2 regions of the Bradyrhizobium sp. 179 genome follow, and region 1 is predicted to be linked to the other one. Evidence: predicted binding sites of a transcription regulator. Region 1 holds the regulator's gene; the other holds the start of a gene.
The links. Region 1 encodes LexA, which represses DNA repair genes until DNA is damaged. Its sites were predicted from a motif close to TGTTCNNNNTGTGTTCNG; they were not measured.
Positions count from the first base shown of each region.

Region 2: the regulator LexA is predicted to act here: its motif matches at 2,701-2,718, upstream of rmuC (DNA recombination protein RmuC).

Region 1 covers NZ_JADPJR010000009.1:196,487-203,593, forward strand. The annotation lists gene IVB12_RS02755 (S41 family peptidase) at 1-289, opposite strand, end outside; gene IVB12_RS02760 (alpha-hydroxy acid oxidase) at 609-1,742, shown strand; gene IVB12_RS02765 (HAD family phosphatase) at 1,759-2,382, shown strand; gene IVB12_RS02770 (hypothetical protein) at 2,541-2,747, shown strand; gene glp (gephyrin-like molybdotransferase Glp) at 2,969-4,180, shown strand; gene lexA (transcriptional repressor LexA) at 4,358-5,059, shown strand; gene IVB12_RS02785 (hypothetical protein) at 5,627-6,061, shown strand; partial or broken gene IVB12_RS02790 (ComEC/Rec2 family competence protein) at 6,202-7,107, opposite strand, start outside.
Region 2 covers NZ_JADPJR010000104.1:82,815-89,921, reverse strand. The annotation lists gene dapE (succinyl-diaminopimelate desuccinylase) at 1-41, shown strand, start outside; gene truA (tRNA pseudouridine(38-40) synthase TruA) at 135-872, opposite strand; gene fmt (methionyl-tRNA formyltransferase) at 992-1,927, opposite strand; gene def (peptide deformylase) at 2,054-2,578, opposite strand; gene rmuC (DNA recombination protein RmuC) at 2,750-3,949, shown strand; gene IVB12_RS24295 (GIY-YIG nuclease family protein) at 4,080-4,382, shown strand; gene IVB12_RS24290 (MFS transporter) at 4,543-5,901, shown strand; gene IVB12_RS24285 (hypothetical protein) at 6,046-6,480, opposite strand; gene recR (recombination mediator RecR) at 6,508-7,107, opposite strand, start outside.

The sequences.
Region 1 (7,107 bases):
TCTCCTGCATCTCGGTCCAGGCCTTGGCATTCATGTAGCGCGAGTGCGGATCGAGCGAGGTCACCATGCCCGTGATCGCGCCTTCGATCAGCTTGGCATTGTCGGGCTTCTCAACATAGTTCGCCTTGACCCGCTCGAACACTGCGCCGAACAGATTGAGCTGGGAATAGGCATCGTCCGCGCTCGCCGCCGCCCGTGCCGCCCACACGCTGCCGTGGGGACTGGCTACCAGAAGGGTCAGACACACTCCCGTGAGCGCGCCCAGGGGGAACAGCAGGGTTTTCCGCATGGATAGGCTGGCCTTTTGCTTAGCGGTTCTGTTGAGGGCTTATCTCTCGGGCTTGGAAGCCGCCATGCAAATGGCGATCCAGGTCACCTCTCACAACACCATTCTGGTTTCTTCAAGGCCGCCTGGAAGGCCGGCGGCGGTACGCCGGCGAAATCCCTTCGCTTCGGCTTAAACTTTTGGCAACGTTCCGAAACCGCTTCGCGCAACGCGGCATCGGTCGGCCGCCCACGCCTCGCAGCTATGCGATTTTAGGATGGTTTTGGAGGGCCGGACACGCTAGGCGATGGCGACAAGACTTCAAATTCTCGGGAGGACAACAATGAATGACGCGCCCCGCATCCGGCCGGACAGGAACGTCGAACTCGGCGCCAGCAACGAGCCGTTCCAGAACCTGCACGAGTTCATCCGGAAGGCGCGCGCCAACCTCAACCAGAATGCCTGGGACTACATCGTCGGCGCTGCCGAGACCGAGACCACGATGCGCCGCAACCGCATGGCGCTGGACGAGATCGCCTTCCGCCCGCGCGTGCTGCGCGACGTTCGCAAGGTCGACGGCTCCGTCGAGCAGTTCGGCCGCAGGATGCGGCTGCCGGTGGTGCTCGCCCCCGTCGGTGCGCTGGAGATCTTCGATCCCGATGGCGCGGCAAGCGTCGCGCGCGCCGCCGGCACCTTCGGTGCGGCGCACATGTTGAGCTCGGTGTCCGAGCCGGGGCTCGAGAAGACCGGCGAGGCCGCGCCCGACGCGCTGCGGCTCTATCAGCTCTATGTCCGCGGCGACGATGCCTTCGTCGCCGATGTCGTCAGCCGGAGCGAGAAGAACGGCTATGCCGCGTTCTGCCTGACTGTCGACACCGCCCATTACAGCCGTCGCGAACGTGACATCGCCAAGCGCTACGTTCGCGAAAGCCGCCTGCGCGCGACCGGCGGCGATTTCCAGAAGGGTCTGGAATGGCGGACGGTGAAGATGATCAAGGACAAGTTCAGGATCCCACTGATCCTGAAGGGCATCGCCACCGCCGAGGACGCTCAGATCGCGATCGATCACGGTGTCGAGTGGATCTACGTCTCCAACCATGGCGGCCGTCAGCTCGATCACGGCCGCGGCGCCATGCATGTGCTGCCTGAAATCGTCGAGGCGGTGAAGGGCCGCGCCAAGATCATGGTCGATGGCGGCTTCTGCCGCGGCACCGACATCGTCAAGGCGATCGCGGCCGGCGCCGACATCGTCGGCATCGGCCGGCTGCAATGCTGGGCGCTGGCCGCGGCCGGCGAAGCAGGCGTGATGCGAATGCTGGAACTGCTGGAGGACGAAGTGCTGCGCTGCCTCGGCCTCCTGGGTGCCACCTCGTTCGCCGAAGTCGACAAATCCTGCCTGCATCAGGCGACCGCAACGAATGCGCCGAGCGTGTTCAGCGCGTTCCCGCTGTTCGACCACGAGCCCTACCGATACTGAAAAGTGAAAGAACGCGATGACCTCACTCTCCCCCGGTAGCGCCGATGCGCTCCTGTTCGATCTCGGCCGCGTGGTGCTCGATATCGATTTCTCCAAGGCGATCGCCTGCTGGGCGGGGCATGCGGGCTGCCAGCCCGAGGCCATCGTCGCACGCTATGTGCGTGACGAGGCCTACCGGCTGCACGAGGTCGGCAAGATCAGCGACGAGGATTATTTCCAATCGCTGCGTTCATCGCTCGGGATCGGCATTTCCGACGCGCAATTTCTGGAGGGATGGAACGCGATCTTCGCCGGCGAGATGCCTGAGATCGCCGAGCTCTTGCCGCGCGCGGCGAAGCAGGTGCCGCTATATGCCTTCTCCAACACCAACCGGCCACATGTCGACTATTTCTCGAAGGAATATGCCGGGGTGCTCGGGCATTTCCGCGAGCTCTATCTGTCGTCCAGCATCGGCCTGCGCAAACCGGATGCAGAGGCGTTCGATCATGTCGTGGCGGCGATCGGCCTGCCAGCCAGCCGAATCGTCTTCTTCGACGACCTTGCCGAGAACATCGAGGGGGCGCGAGCGCGTGGACTGACGGCGGTGCATGTCACCTCGCCCGGTGATGTCGGCAAGGCCTTGCTAGCGTTGGGAATTTGACCACCGATGCCGACCGGATCGGGTCGGGTTCCGGGCACCCAAATCCGCTCGGGTAGGGACCAATTCACTTTGTACATTTTTGTACAGAGTTCCGGGAACGGAATACCTCCCTCCGGACTCTATGAGTCCGTTGGGACGTCTACATCGGACTTATTCTCGTGCTGGGCAAAGCCTACCTCACAAAGCAAGCCTCCTTGCTGCTCGAATTCGCCAAGACCACCTCGGATTCGCGCCTCTCCGCCAAGCTGATCAGCAAGGCCGCCGACCTAAAGTCGCAGGCCGATCCGCTGCCGGACAAGGATCAAAGCCCCAAAGCTCCGGACGTGACAGCCGGCGTCAGTTCGGGCGAACAGACGCAGAGTTGATCCGATGCTGGCCGTGGCGCTCATCCTTGTCGTCCTCGCCATGGCTATCCTCGTACCGGTCTGTCTCGCCTTCCGGATCATGCCGTGACCGGTCTGCGCACGATTCTTCATGACGGAGATCACGCAGGATAAATCATCCTGTCGGCGCCTTTGCCTCACGCCTGCACTCGGCTAGAACTTTCGCCGCCCATTGCCGATATGCTCAGCAGGAGTTTCCGCCCTTGGCCTTGATGCCGGTTTCTGACGCGCTTGCCGCGGTGCTGGCAGGTGCGGAGCCGCTGCCTGAAGCGATGGTTTCCCTCAACGAGGCCTATCATCGCGTGCTCGCACGCGATGTCGCGGCGCTGCGCACACAGCCGCCGGAAGCAATGTCGGCGATGGACGGCTACGCGGTGCGCGCGAGCGATGCAACAAAGCTCGATAGTGCGCTCACCTTGATTGGCGAGGTGGCGGCGGGTCGTCCATTCGCGGGAACGCTGGGCCCCGGCGAAGCCGTGCGGATCTTCACCGGCGGCGTCATTCCCAACGGTGCCGACGCAGTCGTGATCCAGGAGGACACGGTTGCGGACGGCAAGCGCATCACGATCAAGGAAGCCGCCATTGCCGGCCGCCACATCCGCCCCGCGGGCGTCGACTTCTCCGAAGGCGACCTGCTCCTGCGCAAGGGAACCCGTCTCACCGAGCGCGATCTCGCACTCGCCGCCGCCATGAATCATCCGCAGCTTGCCGTCTGCCGCCGTCCGAAGGTCGCGATCCTCGCCACCGGCGACGAACTGGTAATGCCGGGAACCACGCCCGGTCGCGGCCAGATCGTCTATTCCAACGGCTACGCCCTGCACGCGCTCGCCCGCAGCGAGGGGGCCGATACCATCGACCTTGGCATTGTCGCCGATACGCTGGAGGCCACCACTGCCGGCATCCGCCGCGCCCGCGAGAGCGGCGCCGAGATCCTGGTCACGAGCGGCGGCGCGTCGGTCGGCGACCACGATCTGGTCCAGCAGGCGCTGAGGGACGAAGGCGTCGCGATGGCGTTCTGGAAGATCGCGATGCGCCCGGGCAAGCCGATGATGCATGGGCGGCTCGGCGGGATGCGCGTGATCGGCCTGCCGGGTAATCCCGTGTCATCCTACGTGTGCGCCTTCCTGTTCCTGGTGCCGCTGATTCGCGCCTTGTCGGGACGATCCGTGATTCATCACCGACAAGAGCGCGCCGTGCTCGGCCGCGATGTGGACGCAAACGATATGCGCGCGGACTATCTGCGCGCACATCTGGAGACGCGCGACGACGGCACGCTGGTGGCCCTTCCCGTCGATCACCAGGATTCCTCGCTGCTTGCGAATCTCGCTGCAGCACAGGCACTTCTCGTCCGCGCACCGTTCGCTCCGAAGGCAGAGGCCGGCTCGCCTTGCGAGGTGCTGCGCCTGCCCGTCTGAACGCATCCACTACACGCGTTCCGCGAACTTTGCCGCGTTCACGGTAAATTAAGCAGTTGCGGAACACATATGGAACATATAGTGTCCGTTCATGATTTGTTTCGAGCATGTAGCGGTCTACCGCTCCAATTCAGCGTCTCGGAATCGAACGACATCAACCGGGGGACTTTGGTCGAGATGTTAACGCGCAAACAATACGAGCTTCTGCGGTTCATCAGCGAACGTCTGAAGGAAAGCGGCGTGCCGCCCTCCTTCGACGAGATGAAGGATGCGCTCGACCTGCGCTCGAAATCGGGCATCCATCGCCTGATCACTGCGCTCGAGGAGCGCGGCTTCATCCGCCGCCTGCCCAACCGCGCCCGCGCCATCGAGGTGATCAAGCTGCCCGAGCTCCAGGCCGCCGCCGGCAGCCGCCGCGGCTTCACGCCGAGCGTCATCGAGGGCAATCTCGGCAAGGTGCGCGCGAGCTCCAGTTCTTCCGCGGACGAGGGCGAGCGTCCCGTTGCGGTGCCCGTGATGGGTCGCATCGCGGCCGGCACGCCGATCGAAGCGTTGCAGACCCGCAGTCACACCATCAGCGTGCCGCCCGACATGCTCGGCTCAGGCGAGCACTACGCACTCGAAGTGCGCGGCGATTCGATGGTCGAAGCTGGCATTCTCGATGGCGACATGGCGCTGATCCAGCGTAACGAGAGCGCCGATACCGGCGACATCGTGGTGGCCCTGATCGACGACGAGGAAGCGACGCTCAAGCGCTTCCGCCGCCGGGGGGCGTCGATCGCGCTCGAGCCCGCCAATGCCGCCTATGAGGTGCGCATCCTGCCGCCGAACCGGGTGAAGATTCAGGGCAAGCTGATCGGGCTGTACCGCAAGTACTGAGACGAGCTAGCGGTCATTCGATACCAATGATTCCGATTGGAGCGGACGACGGTCCGCTCCAGCTGGATAGTCTTTTGGTCTTGCGCAGATTATCCGGCCCCTCTCTCCGGCGCTCCATCCTCGGCATGCGGCCCCAAGCACTCATCGCTTGTGAAGAGATCTTAGGAGATTACGATGTGCAGGATCGCCTTAAGCGCCTTCGCAGCGTGCTGATCGCTTGATCGGCCGCGCAAGCATTCGCAACTCAATTGCAGCACCACGCACGCAAGTCGGCGCACGCAGGGAGCGAGCATTTCCGCAACGCCCGAACTGCCATCGACCGACAGCCACGGCGAAGCTGGCCACATTCCCCTGGTCGGCGCCCGTAGGCCACGGGCGCTCGCATCCGCCGAATGCACTGAAGCGAGCTTTGTTCCTATGGCTTCGGGAAAGATAATGTGATCGCGTCCGGCAACGCCAGCCGCAGATTTGCCTACAACGGAGCAGAGCGTTACGTGCTTCCACTCTGATAGAGGCTTGCGCCTCCGAAGGAGGCGCGGGTTGCTATCTTCGAATGAGGAGCACCCGATGTGTGACTACAGCCTGCATGCCGTTGCATCTCGCCCCGCCGAAGTCGGCGAGACGATCGTGTCGACAACGTTCCGCGGCACCTCAACGCGCGGCTTTGCTTCCGCGGCCGATCCGACCGTGGCCGTCTGCCTGCTGCCGGGAACGGAGCTCGCCTTCGCCGACAACGTCCGTTACGATAATCGCTGGATCTGGACGCGCACCATCAACTCCCGCGTCGGCAAGTTCGGCAAGATCGATCCGCACATACCCGACCGCCATCATGACGCGATCGAATTCCCCGACGGCAAATACGTGCTGGTGACGCAGCTCGTCGAAGGCCAGCGCGCAACCGTGCTGCAATTGCCGGTGACGCAGCCGGTCAGCGAGCGCGAGCACAAGCCGCAGATCGTCGCCGATAGCCGGTCGACGATCACGCGCTTGCCGATTGGCTGAGCCGTCCCCGCCCGCGGGGTCGGGCCAGGATTGAAATTGCCATCGCCGGCCGAGGCCGGCGAGATGGTAAGATTTAATGCTGCGGAACGTCCGGTCGGACCCGGACCTACTCTTCGCGTTTGTTTTTAATCGTCCGGCGCCTAATCGTCGACCTGCAGGTCGGTCTCCGCCGGCGTTGCATCCCGGTTGCGGGCCGCGGCCGTCCTCGGCACAAGGCTGCCGTCGAAATCACCCTCGCCGGCGCCGGCCGGCAGCCAGGGACGGCTTGTGCCTCTTGCTCTCACCGCCTGAATCGCAAAGCCGTCACCACGCTGCGTCAATGCCAGCGCGCCTTGGCTGGCGAGACGTTGCCGGTCGACCACCATCGCCGCGCAATCGGGCGGCGCGGGGCGCGTCGTGACCACCAGCGCGGCACGACTGCAATCCTCAGCCAGCGCATCGATGCGCAGGGAAAGCGCGACCAGCCGACCGTCGGCAAGCGGCGTCACACAGCCGGACTCATCGCACGACACGCCGTCAGCCAGCGAGCTACTCCCGGCATCGCGCGGATCGGCGTCGGCAGCTAACCACTGTTTGAGCAGAAAGCCATCCTTGCTCGCCCGGATCACATGCAACTGCCCGTCCCTGCCCCGCACCGCGACGCTGGCGCCGTCCCCGGCAATCAGGATATCGGGCTGCCGCACCGACAGCCCCCACGCGATGGAAGCCAGCAGCACCAAGGCACCGGACCAGCGCAAGGGCGTGCGCAACAGACCCATCACGATGATCCCGAGGCTTGCCGCGATCAACGGCGAACGCAGGGATCCGGCCGACTGCACCGGGCAGCGCCGCAACCCAGCGCGACACCGCGACCATCCAGTCGATGCCGATCCCCATCAGCCACCAGAACACACCGTCAAGCCCAAAGGGAGCCGCGAGCAGGCCGAACAGGCCCGCCGGCATCACCAGTGCCGAGACCACCGGCATCGCGCCGAGATTGGCGAGCACGCCGAACGGCGTGACGCGATGGAAGTGGAAGGCGGCATAGGGCGTGGTCGCAAGTCCTG
Region 2 (7,107 bases), on a different contig from region 1:
CGCGGGTGTATCGGGGAATTTTGGCGCGGTATTTTGCGTAAGGTGCTGCTGCTTTGCCTGCGGTGTCTTCGCCAAATCCTCCGCCGTCATGCCCGGGCTTGTCCCGGGCATGACGCTACTGGCGGCATTAGGCTCTAATAATCCACCTTCACCAGATACAGCCCCTGCGGCGGGGCGACGATGCCGCAGGCGGCGCGACTGCGGGCGGCGAGTGCGGCCGACAGATCATCGGCCGTCCAGCGTCCCTCGCCGACCCAGACCAGCGATCCCACCATCGAGCGCACCTGGCTGTGCAGGAACGAGCGCGCAGAGGTGACAATGGTGATCTCGCGGCCGTCGCGTATCACGTCGAGCTGATCGAGCGTCTTCTCCGGCGACTTGGCTTGGCACTCGGTATCGCGGAACGTCGTGAAGTCGTGCTTGCCGAGCAGACGCTGGGCTGCTGCATGCATCGCGTCACTGTCGAGCCGGCGCGGCACGCGCCAGGCGCGACCGACGTCGATGGCGAGATTGGCGCGGGTGTTGATGATGCGGTAGCGGTAGTGGCGCTTGATGGCCGAGAAGCGTGCCTCGAAGGTCTCGGGGACGATCTCGGCCTCGAGCACCGCGATCGGATGCGGGCGCAAATGCGCGTTGAGCCCGTCGCGAAAACGATCCGGCGCAAATTGCTTGCCGATGTCGACATGCGCGACCTGGCCAAGCGCGTGCACGCCGGCATCGGTGCGGCCAGCGCCATGCACCCGCGCGCCCGCGCCGGTCATCGCCTTGACCGCGGCCTCCAGCGCGCCCTGCACCGAGGGCAGCGTCTCCTGCACTTGCCAGCCGAAGAACGGCGCGCCGTCATATTCGATGGTGAGCTTGTAACGGGGCATCGTGTCCAGTTTCACCGTCATTGCCCGCGAAGGCGGGCAATCCAGTACTCCGCAGCCTATCAGATCAACCGAGAAGCCTCGGCGTACTGGATACCCCGCCTTCGCGGGGTATGACAGTGTCAGCTGAATTTCGCGCCGGCCCTCACAGGCACGCCGCGCAGAAAGTCCGCGGCCCGCATCCTGGCCTTGCCTTCGCGCTGCAGCTCGAGGATGCGAACCGCACCCTCGCCGCAGGCGATGGTGAGGTGGTCGTCGAGCACCTCGCCCGGCGCACCTGAGCCGTTCGCCAATTCACATCGCAGGATCTTGACGCGCGCATTTTCGCTGACGTCCACAAGCTCGGTCCAGGCGCCGGGAAACGGCGACAGGCCATGGATGTGGCGCAGCACCGCGCGTGCGGGTTTGGTCCAATCGATCCGCCCCTCGGCCTTGTCGATCTTAGCGGCATAGGTGACACCGTCCTCGCTCTGCTTTTTGAGCTGGAGCCCGCCGCGTGCGAGCGCCGCCATCGCGCGCACCATCAAATCGGCACCTAACCGGGACAGGCGATCGTGCAGATCGGCCGCGGTCATGCTGTCGGTGATCGCGATGCGCTCGGCCATGGCGACGTCGCCGGTATCTAAGCCGACATCCATCTTCATCACCATCACGCCGCTTTCGGCATCGCCCGCCATGATGGCGCGGTTGATCGGCGCGGCGCCGCGCCAGCGCGGCAAGAGCGAAGCGTGCAGATTGTAGCAGCCGAGCTTCGGCGCATCGAGGATCGCCTGCGGCAGGATCATGCCATAGGCGACGACGACGGCGGCATCGGCATCGAAGGCGCGAAACTCGTCGAGCGCTTCCGGCGTCCTCAACGTCTTCGGCGTCAGCACGTGAACGCCGAGTTTTCGCGCGGCTTCTTCAACCGGAGTGGGCTGCAATTGCAGGCCGCGCCGTCCGCCCGGCTTCGGCGCGCGGGTGTAGACGGCGGCGATCTCGTGGCCATGCGCGACCAGCTCGAGCAGCGTCGGCACGGAGAAATCGGGCGTGCCCATGAAGATCAGGCGGAGGGGCATGTGGAAGACCTGCGAAAGGCGCAATCCCGTGACAGTCATTCCGGGGCGGCGCGAAGAGCCGAACCCGGAATCTCGAGGTTCCGGGTTCGATGCTTCGCATCGCCCCGGAACGACAGAAAGCCTACTCTACCCCGCGCGCTTGGCGGCCTTCTCGAACTTCTTCATGACGCGGTCGCGCTTCAGCTTCGACAGGTAGTCGACAAACAGGACGCCGTTGAGATGATCGATCTCGTGCTGGATGCAGGTGGCATAGAGGCCTTCGGCATCCTCTTCGTGCAGCTTGCCGTCGAGATCGGTGAAGCGCACGCGCACCTTCGCCGGGCGCTCGACCTCCTCGTAATATTCGGGGATCGAGAGGCAGCCTTCCTCGTACACTGAAAGTTCCTCCGAGGAGGAGAGAATCTCCGGATTGATGAAGACGCGCGGCTCGTGCCTGGTCTCGCCGTCCTCGTCGCGCTTGGCGAGGTCCATGGTGATCAGCCGCAGCGGCTGCGCGACCTGGATCGCGGCGAGGCCAATGCCAGGCGCGTCGTACATGGTCTCGAACATGTCGTCGGCAAGCTTGCGGATCTCCGACGTGACCTTCTCGATCGGCTTGGAGACCAAACGCAGCTGCTTGTCGGGCAGGATGATGATTTCTCTTAGGGCCATGGCCGCGATTTAAGCTGCGTGTCGGGTGCGGTCAATCCGGCGCGGAACTCCGTTAACCCTCCGCTAACCATAAAACTTCAGATTTCGTTAACCATAAGAATCAACGGGACTTTGGCCATAGACGTTCGCTATTCGTTCGTGGAGCCCGGCGAATCGGCTAGAAGGGTCGGCATGAACGAGATCATCTTCGTGCTCGGCGACTGGCCGGTGCGCACCATCGACGCGCTGATCGGCTTCGGCGCCCTCGTCCTCATCCTGCTGGTGGTGATTGCCGTGGTGATCGCGCGCTCCGGGCGGCGCGGCGCGGAACTCGCGATGGCCAATGCCATCCGTGCCGACGAGCTCGAGGAGCGCCTGAGCGAGGTGCTGCGGGCGCAGAGCGAGGCTTCGGGCCGGGTCGACGCCATGACCCAGGCGCTGGCCGGCCGCCAGGCCGAGATGGCACGGGCGGTCAATGAGCGGCTGGATTCGGTGACGCATCGCGTCGGCCAGTCCATGGAACACTCCACCCGCAACACCATGGAGAGCCTGCGCGCGCTGCATGAGCGGCTCGGCATCATCGACAGCGCGCACAAGAACCTCACCGACCTCACCACCCAGGTGACGACCCTGCGCGACGTGCTCGCCAACAAGCAGTCGCGCGGCGCCTTCGGCCAGGCGCGGATGGAGGCGATTGTCCAGGACGGTCTTCCAAAGGGGTCCTACGAGTTCCAGTTCACGCTCTCGACCGGCAAGCGGCCGGATTGCGTCGTGTTCCTGCCCGACCAGCGCCCGCTCTGCATCGATGCAAAATTTCCGCTGGAGGCGGTGACGGCCCTGCACGATGCCCGCACCGACGAGGAGCGGCGGATTGCCACGCAGCGGCTACGCGGCGACGTGATGAAGCACGTCAGCGACATCGCCGAAAAATACCTCGTCACGGGCGAGACCCAGGAGATGGCGCTGATGTTCGTGCCGTCGGAATCGGTCTATGCCGAGATCCATGACGGCTTTGACGACGTGATCCAGAAAGCGTACCGCGCTCGCGTGGTGCTGGTGTCGCCGTCGCTTTTGATGCTCGCGATCCAGGTGATGCAGCAGATCATGAAGGACGCGCGCATGCGCGACGCAGCCGACCAGATCCGCACCGAGGTTATCAAGCTCGGCGACGATTTGAGTCGTCTGCGCGACCGAGTGCTGAAACTGCAAAAGCATTTCTCCGACGTCAACGAGGACGTCCGCCAGGTTCTGATCTCGGCCGACAAGATCGAAAAGCGCGCCGGACGTATCGAGGAGCTCGATTTCAGCAAGAGCGATGCCCCCGATGCCCCACGGCTGGTAGCGACGGGCGCGGGCGAGGTGTTCCCGAGGAAGCTGCAGGCAGGGGAGTGAGATTTGGGGCACACTGTCATGCCCCGCGCAGGGGGCATCCTGTACGCCGCGGCAATCGTGGTTGAGCCGAGGCGCTGGTGATTACTGGATCGTCCGCCTTCGCGGACGATGACAGCAGTAGGGGTGTCGCATGAGTGCACGCCATTACTACGTCTACATTCTCGCCAGCAAAATTGGCGCAACGCTCTATATCGGCGTGACAAATGACCTCATCCGCCGGGTCGCAGAGCACAGATCAAAAACTCGTCGAGAGCTTCACGGAAAAGTACGACGTCGCAAGGCTGTCTACTTTGAGCAGTTCGATGATCCCGAGAACGCAATAAAGCGCGAGAAGCGCCTTAAGAAGTGGAACAGGGCCTGGAAGATCCGGCTGATTGAGCAGCACAACCCGAACTGGGATGACTTGTATCCCGGAATAGCCGGGCTGCCATAAGGTCGTCATGCCCCGCGAAGGCGGGGCATCCAGTACGCCGCGGCGGTCCTATTGGATCGAGACGCTGGTGGATACTGGATCGTCCGCCTTCGCGGACGATGACAGCGGAGAGGGCGACGACACCTCCCTTGTGGCGGCCAGAATCTGCTAACACCTCCGCATGACCGCACCCGACGCGACCTCCTCCGCCGGCGCTGCCGCCGCCTCTTGGCGTGACAGCCTTGCCGTGTACCTGCAACCGCGGGTGCTGATCGTGCTGTTCCTCGGCTTCTCATCCGGCCTGCCGCTGGCGCTGTCGGGCTCGACGCTGCTGGTGTGGATGCGCGAGGCCGGAGTCGATCTCAAGACCATCGGGCTGTTTGCGCTGGTCGGCACGCCCTACACGCTGAAATTTTTGTGGGCGCCATTGGTGGATGCGATGCATGTGCCGCTGTTCACCCGCGCCTTCGGGCGGCGGCGTGGCTGGCTCTTGTTCTCGCAGATGTTGCTGATCATCGCCATCCTGCTGCTGGCGCTCACCGATCCCGCGCGCTCGCCGTTCTACGTCGCGCTCGGCGCGCTGCTGGTCGCAACCATGTCCTCGACCCAGGACATCGTGGTCGATGCCTTCCGTGTCGAGAGCTTGCCCGAGAGCGAGCAGGCAGCCGGCATGGCCGCTTATGTCGCGGCCTATCGCATCGGCATGCTGGTCTCGACCGCGGGCGCGCTGTTCATCGTCTCCGGCTTCGAGGGCACCGGCATTAGCCGGCAATCGGCCTGGATGTGGGGCTATGTGGTGATGGCGGCGATGGTGCTGATTGGCACCATCACGGCGCTCCTCGCAACCGAGCCCGAGCAATCGGTGCGGGCGGAAGCTGCGACAAAGGCCGAGACCGCGTTCGCGCGCGTGCTGCGCGCCGCGATCGGGGCGTTCTCGGAATTCCTGTCGCGGAAAGACGCGCTCGCCGCGCTCGCCTTCGTCGTTCTGTTCAAGTTCACCGACGCGTTCTCCGGCACGATGACCGCGCCGTTCGTGATCGACCTCGGCTTTTCCCGCAACGATTATGCGGCGATCGTGAAGGGGGTCGGGCTCGCCGCGACGTTGCTCGGCGGCTTTGCCGGCGGTTTTGTCGCGCGGCGTTATTCGCTCGCGACCAGCCTGTGGATCGGCGGCGTGGTGCAGGCACTCGCCAACCTTTCGTTCTCCTGGCTGGCGTTCGTCGGCACCAGCCAATGGGCGCTCGCCTTCGCCATCACGGCTGAGAACTTCACCAGCGCCATCGGCACCGTGATCTTCGTCGCCTATCTCTCCGCCCTGTGCAAGAACCCGTTGCACACGGCGACGCAATACGCGCTGCTCACCGCGCTCGCGGCGGTGGGGCGAACGTATCTCTCCTCAGGTGCCGGCTTCGTGGCTGATACGACCGGCTGGGCGCTGTTCTTCGTGATCTGCGTGCTGGTGGCGATCCCGAGCCTGGTACTGCTGGCCTGGCTCCAGAAGCGCGGGCATTTCAAGACGCTGGGGCCAGTCAGGGTATAGGACCGACGTCTCGCCTTCATCGTTGCGAGGAGCTCTTGCGACGAAGCAATCAAGACCGTTTCCGCGGAAGAATTTCTGGATTTGCTTCTTCGCTCGCAATGACGGCGGAGAAAGCCGCGGCAAGGGGGCAATCGCGAGCCATTCCTACTGCTTCTTGATCAAACTCCACTTGGTGATCACGGCCTCGCTCATCTGGCCGGCATCGCTGGCGCAGGCGATCTCGTCAACCTTGACCGAGATTTCCTTGCCGACGAATGATTTCAGCTGCGCGGCCTGCGCGTCGCTGGAGGTGACGAGCTGGAAGGTTTCGGGGCCGGTCTCGAGATTGCACAGCCCGTTCGGGGGCGGCAGGCGGCGCGGCTCGGAGGTGATCTGGTAGGTTGCAACGCGCTTGCCGTTCTTGAGGTCGCGCACCTTCATCGCATTCAACTCGCCGGAGAGCACGTCGCCGGTGTTGATCGGCTTGCCGGGCTTGGACGGCGGCAGCGCCTCATCGCCCTGCTGCGCGGAGATGGCCGGGCTCACCAGCATCATCATCGTCGCAACCAAAGCCGATCGTATGGCGAAAGGTTTCGTCATGTCGTCCGTTCCGTAAATTCTGGATGGCTAGAACAGGGTACGCTGCCGCATCGCAGCCGATAGCGTACCTTCATCGAGATAATCAAGCTCGCCGCCGACAGGAACTCCATGGGCGAGCCGCGTCACCTTCACATTGGCGTCCTGGAGCAGGTCGGTGATGTAGTGCGCCGTGGTCTGGCCGTCCACCGTTGCGTTAAGCGCCAGAATGATCTCGTGCACCTGCGAATCATGCGCGCGCGCCACCAATGCGTCGATGGTGAGGTCCTGCGGGCCGACGCCGTCGAGCGGCGACAATGTCGCGCCGAGCACATGATAACGCCCCTGGGTGGCATTGGCCCGCTCCAGCGCCCAGAGGTCGGCGACGTCGGCGACGACGACGATGATGGAGGGATCGCGCTTCGGATCGGTGCAGACGGTGCAGGGATTCTGCGTATCGATGTTTCCGCAGGTCTTGCAGACCTCGACCTTGTCGAGCGCGACCTGGAGGGCCGACGAAAGCGGCACCATCAGCGCTTCGCGCTTCTTGATCAGATGCAGCGCCGCGCGCCGCGCCGAGCGCGGGCCGAGGCCCGGCAGCCGCGCGAGGAGCTGGACCAGCCGCTCGATCTCCGGACCTGCAACGGCGCC